Regions from separate parts of the Cytobacillus sp. FSL K6-0265 genome, predicted to be linked through region 1. Evidence: riboswitches for the same ligand, from Rfam matches in the RefSeq annotation. Region 1 holds a riboswitch; the other holds the start of a gene.
What was found. A riboswitch is a leader RNA that binds a small molecule or an ion and turns the genes downstream of it on or off. The one in region 1 is predicted to bind cobalamin.
Positions count from the first base shown of each region.

Region 1 (4,184 bases):
TTATAACTTTGTACTGGTTGGTCCTTTAAATAAACTTCACCAGACGTAACCGGTATAAGACCACTCAACATCTTTAAAACAGTCGACTTGCCACTCCCATTTGGTCCAAGGATGCCAAATAACTGTCCCTTCTCTACGTCAAAGGAAACATCATGAATGACCTGCTTGCCTCCATAACCACCATTAATTTGCCGTAAGCTATACATCATCACATTATCCTCTGCCTTCCGCTCTTCGTTTCATTAGAATGATCGCAAAAACTGGTGCACCAATTAACGCAGTAATGACACCAATAGGTAACTCAGTTGGTGAAATGACTGTTCTTGCGAATAAATCAGCAAGTATTAAAAACCCAGCACCTGTCATCATCGATAAAGGAAGTAAGTGTCTATGGTCCGGTCCCCATAGCAATCGAGTCAGGTGCGGAATGACCAAGCCGACAAATCCGATGGTACCTGACACCGCTACCGCCGCACCAGTTAAAATCGATCCGGCAATTAAGACCATCATCTTACGTTTCTGTACATTCACCCCGATATGACGGGCTCTTTCTTCGCCGAATGACATCGCATTTAATTCCTGGCTATTGGCTAGAAGCATCACAGAACCAATGATAAAGAAAGGAAGGATGATTTGAACATAGTCCCAACCCCTCATCGATACGCTTCCTAACAACCAACCGATAATCTGTCTCAGTTCATCCCCCGTTAAAGCAATCATTAAGGAAATAAATGCACCTAGAAAAGAACTGAAGATAATACCTGTTAAAATAATTGTCTCTACTCTCATACCACGATCAATTTGTCGCGCAAAGAAAAGGACAACAATTATCGTTAGAAAAGCTGTTGTAATACTTAATAATGGTAAAGTAAATGTGCCAATAAACGGGATGGATAAACCGAGAAAGATAGTCAATACAGCACCAACAGAAGCTCCTGAAGACACCCCCAATGTATAAGGGTCTGCTAAAGGGTTTCTTAATAAACCTTGAAAGGCAGCACCTGCCATTGCAAGTGATGCCCCGACGAATCCTGCCAATACGACTCTAGGCAAGCGAATATTCATAACAATATTACTGTGCATTGGATCAACATCATTACTTATTGGTAAACGTAAGATTTCCGCTCCAATGATATTCAATATATCTAACGGTAGCACTGAAACCGTACCTATAGAAATCCCCATAAGCATGGCTACACATAGGAAAACGAATGCACAGAAATAAGCAACCCCTCTATTATTTAAATACTTCTGGGTAAATCGCTTTTGCAAGCTCCTCTACTCCTTCTACAAGTCTAGGACCTGTACGAGTTACCTTATCAGAGTGCACATCATACACTTGCTTCTCTTTAACGGCTGTTACATCTTGCCATCCTTCTCGACTTAAAAGGGTTTCTACTGCATTTTCCGTATAATATCCGTATGTAGTAATAATCACATCAGGATTCTTTTCGATGACAGCTTCCTCGTCAATTTGTGGCCAACCCTCTTCATCTATTACATTTTCCGCTTGGATCAAATTGAGCATATTATCAATAAATGTTTTCTGTCCGGCAGTATATAAAGAAGGTGCTGCAGAGATTTCTACAAAAACAGATTTTTTCTCTTCAACGGATTTTGCCTTTTCTCCGATTTCTGCCAAACGGGTTTTCATTTCATCAACTGTTTGATTTGCTTCTTCTGTTGCTCCTGTTGCTTTACCAATCATTTCAATAGAATCATACATTTCTTCAAAATCCTGGGCATCATTGACAATAAGAACAGGAATACCAGCACTTCTTATTTGATCTAAACCTTCAGTACTATTATGTGCACTTGAATTATGTGCTAATACGATGTCCGGATTTAAAGCAATAATTGCTTCTACATTAAATTCCTGTCCACCGATCTTTTCAATATCAGCCACTTCTTCTGGATAATTATCAAAATCAGAAACACCGACTACCTTCTCACCTAATCCTAATTCGAAAGCGATTTCAGTATTACTCGGCATTAACGAAACAATCGCTTCTGGTTCCTCTTCAATTACCACTTCATGATCCCAAGCATCCGTTAATGTTACAGGAAAAGCGCTAGTTTCAGTACTCTCTTCAACCTTTTCTTCTCCACCTGTTTTCGGCTCAGCTGTGTCGTTCCCACATCCAGCAAGAATACCTGCTGATAGTAAAATCGAGACTAAAAATAAATACCATTTCTTCATGATTAACCCTCCTTAAAATATAAAACATCCCCAGTAGTAGGAGATGTTTGGAAGGAATAAATCACGACAAAGAAGCCTTACCAAACACCTCCTATCCTCGTAGGTTACAGTGTTTATGGAAGATAGGCAGGTTTCCTGGCTCATGGTTAATATCACAGTTTCCTGCTATTACATAGATAGCAGGTTTCTTTGTTATCAACCATTTACAGTGGCGGGACCGCATTGGTTTTACACCAATTTCCCCTATTAAGTCATAAAATGACACCTATTTCCTTAAATCTACAATTTTCTGTCGATTTTATTATACCTTATCATATATTGTGGTGCATTATTATTTTTATGAATCAGTTACTTGCCATTCTTTCAGTTTTTTATCAAAAACCAATTTCGCGTCCGGAGTGGCTTCCTTTCTCATTGCTTCAAACTCATCATACATATCATCCATATTAGCGAAATCGCCAATTGTCCAGAGTGGGATACTAATTTTCGTTCGTGTCTGCTCACTTTGTTCATAAGAAATGACCAGACCTTCCTTCATTAAATTTCTTAATGCACGTAAAACATCTTCTGGCACTTGCGGATATGTTTTTTTCTTTTTCAGGCCTAATAAAGATTTTTCTACTTTTAAATGCTCCATCTTCATCGCTGCCACATCGCCAAGCATTTTGTAAAAATCCTGCCAGTCTCGGTAATAGACCTTATTTAACCAACCGTCATCATAGGCTAAATAGCAATAACGATTGCTTAAATGGTTATAGAAAGGTTTCTTTAAATGCTCCTTTACATGACTAAGATATAGGAGCTCAGCAATTGCTTGGGCAGGTAGTTCATTTAACGATTCTTCCTCCTCGAAATCTATCCAGCAAAAATCACCATAACTATAAACATCTTCGTTTATAAGTGCTGGCAATTCCTCATGAGACACCCAATCAAACATGGTATGTACATTCCGTTCCCCGTTTTCATACTGATGCTTCATTAATAGGAGATGCCCAGTGTTGTTCTGTAAGGATTTCATAAACTCAGAAAATTCAATTCCATAAGAAATAACAGACTGGTCCTTTTCGTTTAATAAAATATAGATGAGATCTCGAACACTATGATTTTTCTTTCGCAATTTAGAAACCTCCGAACTGATTATAGAAAGACGAAGAGCAAATTAAATTGTACTACCTTTGCAATCACCCTTATACCACACACTATTCGTTTTACTGCAATAATTTATACTACATGCACGCTAAGCAAAAATAACCGATAACAATACGTCCATTCATCCACTTCATTTTAGCAAAGATAAGGAAATACGATTATTAAAAAAACATTACAAAATAACTATTTCAATTCCAGCGTTTTGTTCAAACCCTTAAAGAACCTTTTTGTATCAAACCAATGATAACATTCCACTTCTAACACATACTATGAAAATAACTAAGGTTTTAGCATACAGTCATAACTTTTAAACCATCCAATCATTTAAGAAAAAAATTATGAATTCCCCAGTTAAAAAATGGTAAGATAATCATGTAATCTGTGTTTACAATTTAAGGTATATCCTCGGTTGAAAGGACTTGAGCTTTATGATTCAGACGATGACAGAAAACCAAATCGCTTTATTAATCATCAAAGCACTAAAAGATAATAAACAAAAAGAGTTTGACAGGATATTAGATGAACTGCAACCGTATGATATTGCTCAAGTTTATGATCATCTACCTGAAAAACATAAGAAACGTTTCTTATTATTTATGACAGCTGAGCGCCTGGCCCAACTACTAGAAGAACTTAATAAAGACATGCAGCTTGAGGTTTTAAATAAATTAGAAAATGAGAAAACAGGAAAAGTCCTTGATCTAATGGACAATGACGATCTCGCCCTTTTACTTCATGATATGTCAGCTAAGAAAATAGAAGGTCTCCTTGCCGGCATGAAACAAAGTGAATCCCGCATTATTCAAAATATGATGACCTATCCTCCAGAAACAGC
Region 1 covers NZ_JBBOPE010000001.1:453,895-458,078, reverse strand. Annotated here, with positions in the region: gene MHH73_RS02405 (heme ABC transporter ATP-binding protein) at 1-206, opposite strand, end outside; gene MHH73_RS02400 (FecCD family ABC transporter permease) at 214-1,272, opposite strand; gene MHH73_RS02395 (ABC transporter substrate-binding protein) at 1,238-2,200, opposite strand; cobalamin riboswitch at 2,309-2,484, opposite strand; gene MHH73_RS02390 (hypothetical protein) at 2,538-3,317, opposite strand; gene mgtE (magnesium transporter) at 3,778-4,184, shown strand, end outside.

Region 2 (4,184 bases), 520 kb from region 1:
TAAACCTAATAAATACGGTCCAAAACCTAAACCACCATCGAGAAAGATAAAGAAGGTGGAAGTAGCTAGCCCCATGCGATGGGGGGGTGTTAATTTGATGGCAATCGCTTGTGTACAAGACTGCATATTACCAAAGCCCAAGCCAATTAAAGCCCCCGCCACTAATAGCATAACACCATTTGAAGAATTACTAAGTAAGAATAGACCTGCACCAAATAATATGAACGCTGGATACATCACATAATTTGCTCCTTTGCTGTCCATCAATCTACCAGTGAAAGGGCGGGAAAGTAAGACGGCAATGGCATAGACAAAGAAGAAAAAGCTAGCGGCATTGACTAAGTCCTTTTCAATTGCATAAAAATTAATAAATGACAAGACGCTAGAATAACAAAATGCGACGGTTAATGTGACGAGTGCAATTGGAAGTGCCTTTGGTTCAATAAAGCTAGCCAATTGAAAGCCAGATGATTGAAATTGAGCTTTCTCATCTTCAGTTAATTCCTTCACATTCACAGTAAACCCGATAAGTAGGCCAATAATACCAAGAACCAAACAAAAAATGAAAATCGTATGAAAAGTTGTGTATTGACTCATTAACATACCGATAAAAGGTCCAATTGCTGTTGCTAAAGTGTTACTCATACTAAAATAGCCGATTCCTTCACCTTTCCTTGTTTGCGGAATAACTGAAGCGACAATTGTACCACTTGCTGTACTTGCCATCCCTAATGTTAAACCGTGGATAAAGCGGGTAATAAGTAAGAAATTAACATCAATTTCAATAAAATAAAGACTTGTTGATAAACTAAATAATAGTAAGCCGATGATTAAAGTCTTCTTCCGGCCAATACGATCAATATATTTACCGATAAACAACCTTCCCACCAATGTTCCTATAATAAATATGCCTGTAACTAAGCCAGCTTGGCTGGCAGTCGCATGATGTGCTTCGACGGCATACACCGCAATGGTAACCATTAATAAATAAAACACTAATGTTAGAAAAAAGTTTACGGAAGAAATGGTGATAAAGTCCTTAGTCCATAATTTTTCTTTTGTTGAACGCATATTTTTTTTCTTCCTCCTTACAAATTGCTTTTAATACTATCAAAAATCCGAATACATTCTTCTTGTTCTTCAGTTGTGATTCCCTCTAATATTTCCATTTCGAACTGATCAATCGGAATGCGGATTTGTTTGTATATGCGCTCACCTTCGTTCGTTATCTTCATTTTCTTTTCACGTTTATCCATGCTTGGGATTTTTTCTACATATCCATATTCCTCAAGCTGGTTTATTGTCCTCGTGACTGTTGGCTTTTCAACACCTTGATACGCAGCAATTTCTACTAAAGTCGTTGGACCGAAATGGTAGAGATAATAAAGGATTGTCCACTGTGCTCGTTGTAATTGGTGTTTCGTTAATAAGCTATTCAGTCTATTTTCAAAAGGGCGATAAAGCATCATAAAATGATGGAAGAATCTTTGGCTAGCTATTATAATATCCACCTCATTTAAAATAGTTATCAATGGTAACTAATATACTATAACAAAAAGCCATCTTGTCTGTCTATGGGGCGATTTATTTTTTCTACAAAATGGGAAATGTTATAAGCTATGGTTGTAGGTGACATGACATTAATAAAAAGTGAAAAGCAGTGTGAATAAGAAAAAGGATTGTAAATTTTCTAAAATATTGATATATTTAAGTGGAACAACTTAATATTTTCTAAAATAGGTGTAAATAGAATGCTTGATTGTCTATTTACTTAAAAGGGAAGTACGGTTAGATTCCGTCGCTGTCCCGCAACTGTATTTGCGAGTGATACGAAAGATGCCACTGTTTCCTTCAATAGGAGATGGGAAGGTTTCGTATCATGTTGACCATAAGCCAGGAGACCTGCCTGTTTAGTGTAAACATCAATTCCTACGTGGATATAGGAGGTGTTAAGTACGGGTAATGAATACATGCCAAAGTTGCATGTTTATTTTTAGTATTCGTTTGAACTTAACAACTTCTTTCTAGAAGTTGTTTTTTTAATGGATTGATATGGAAAAAAGGGGAGCAAGAACGGAGGAAAAGCTTTGTTTGGAACCGTTCCTTATTATGTGAACATAATGAAATCTACGATCATGATAAACAGCTATTCTGCTGAGGGTTATAGTTTAAGAAAAGTGTTAGAACAGTGTAAAGAAGACATCCAAACACTCTCTGTAGAAGAAGAGAAGATCCAAATATATTTGAGGAATGCTGAAAGGGCTTACAGCATTGTCAGGCACGATGTAATTGGATGGGAGGAAAATGATTGTGAGCATGGAGGAGAAATATATACCAGGGTTAGAGGGAATCATAGCTTCTGAGACTAACATTTCATTTTTAGATACGGTTCATGGAGAAATTGTCATAAAAGGTTATGATTTAATTCAACTTTCAAAAACGAAAAGATATTTAGATATTATCCATTTACTTCTAGAAGATCAATTACCAACAGACGAGGAAAAACACGCATTAGCTACTAGGTTAAAGTCCTATTATGAAATACCGACGGCCGTTATGGAGGTTTTTACTCATTTACCAAAAGGAACACATCCAATGGATGGGCTCCGCACGGGCATCTCAAGCTTAGCTGGATATGATACGACTTTAGATGATCGGTCGAAGCAAGGAAATAAAGAAAGAGCTTATCGCCTACTTGGAGGAGTTCCAACGATTGTAGCTAACAGTTATCGTATATTACAAGGTCTGGAAAAAATTGAACCGGATAAATCCCTCTCATATAGTGCCAACTTTTTCTATATGTTAACTGGTAGAGTACCATCCGATTTAGAAGAAAGAGTATTTGACCAATCATTACTTTTATATAGTGAACATGAAATGCCAAATTCAACATTTACCGCAAGAGTAATTGCTTCTACACAATCCGATCTCTTTGGAGCTTTAACAGGCGCAGTTGCAAGTTTAAAAGGGAGCTTGCATGGCGGTGCGAATGAAGCGGTTATGTACATGTTGAATGAAGCAGAAAGTGTCGGTGGCTTGGAAAGTCTCTTCTATAAAAAATTATTTAAAAAAGAAAAGATTATGGGCTTTGGTCATAGAGTTTATATGAACAAAATGGACCCAAGAGCATTAATGATGAAAGAAGCTCTACAAGAGTTATCGATACAAAATGGAGATGATTCATTGCTTCGAAAATGTGAAGCAGGAGAAAGAATTATGGAAGTTGAGAAAGGATTATACCCTAATTTAGATTATTATGCCGCACCGGTTTATGGCATGTTAGGAATTCCTATCCCTCTTTACACACCGATTTTCTTTAGTGCAAGAACAGTTGGTTTATGTGCCCATGTCATTGAACAGCATGAAAACAATCGCTTATTTAGACCGCGGGTCATTTATTCAGGAGCACGACATACTTTACCAAATGGAGGAGGATTACGTGTAAATGCTGAAAACGAATGAAAAGGTTGAAACCGATGTTATTTTAACGAAAATTGCTGATTATGTATTGGATTATGAAATAACAAGTGAAGAGGCTTATCGCACAGCACATTATATTTTACTCGATACAATTGGTTGTGGAATATTAGCGCTAGATTATCCTGAATGTACAAAACTACTTGGTCCTGTTGTACCAGGAACCGTTGTACCTAATGGAACAAGAGTCCCTGGTACAACATTTGAATTGGATCCCATTAGAGGCGCATTTAATATCGGCTGTATGATTCGCTGGCTGGATTACAATGATACATGGTTAGCTGCGGAATGGGGGCATCCTTCTGACAACCTTGGTGGCATTTTAGCAGTTGCAGATTTTTTAAGTAGGCAACGTCTTTCAGTTGGTAAAGAGCCAGTTAAAATGATTGAAGTCCTGGAAATGATGATCAAGGCTCATGAAATTCAAGGTATATTAGCGTTGGATAATAGTTTAAATCGTGTGGGCTTAGATCATGTATTGTTTGTTAAAGTGGCAACAACTGCTGTTACGGCAAAGATGCTTGGCGCAACAAAAGAAGAAGTGATACATGCATTATCACTTGCATGGGTGGATAATTCTGCATTAAGAACATATCGTCATGCGCCAAATACGGGTTCGAGAAAATCATGGGCTGCTGGAGATGCCACAAGTAGGGGTGTTCAGTTAGCTATGATGGCTGTGAAAGGTGAAATGGGCTATAACAGTG
Region 2 covers NZ_JBBOPE010000001.1:975,822-980,005, forward strand. Annotated here, with positions in the region: gene MHH73_RS05035 (MFS transporter) at 1-1,071, opposite strand, end outside; gene MHH73_RS05040 (MarR family winged helix-turn-helix transcriptional regulator) at 1,089-1,532, opposite strand; cobalamin riboswitch at 1,722-1,924, shown strand; gene MHH73_RS05045 (hypothetical protein) at 2,088-2,363, shown strand; gene mmgD (citrate synthase) at 2,308-3,462, shown strand; gene prpD (2-methylcitrate dehydratase) at 3,446-4,184, shown strand, end outside.
Region 2: linked by a shared signal. The riboswitch ahead of MHH73_RS05045 (hypothetical protein) and the one ahead of MHH73_RS02395 (ABC transporter substrate-binding protein) in region 1 are both predicted to bind cobalamin.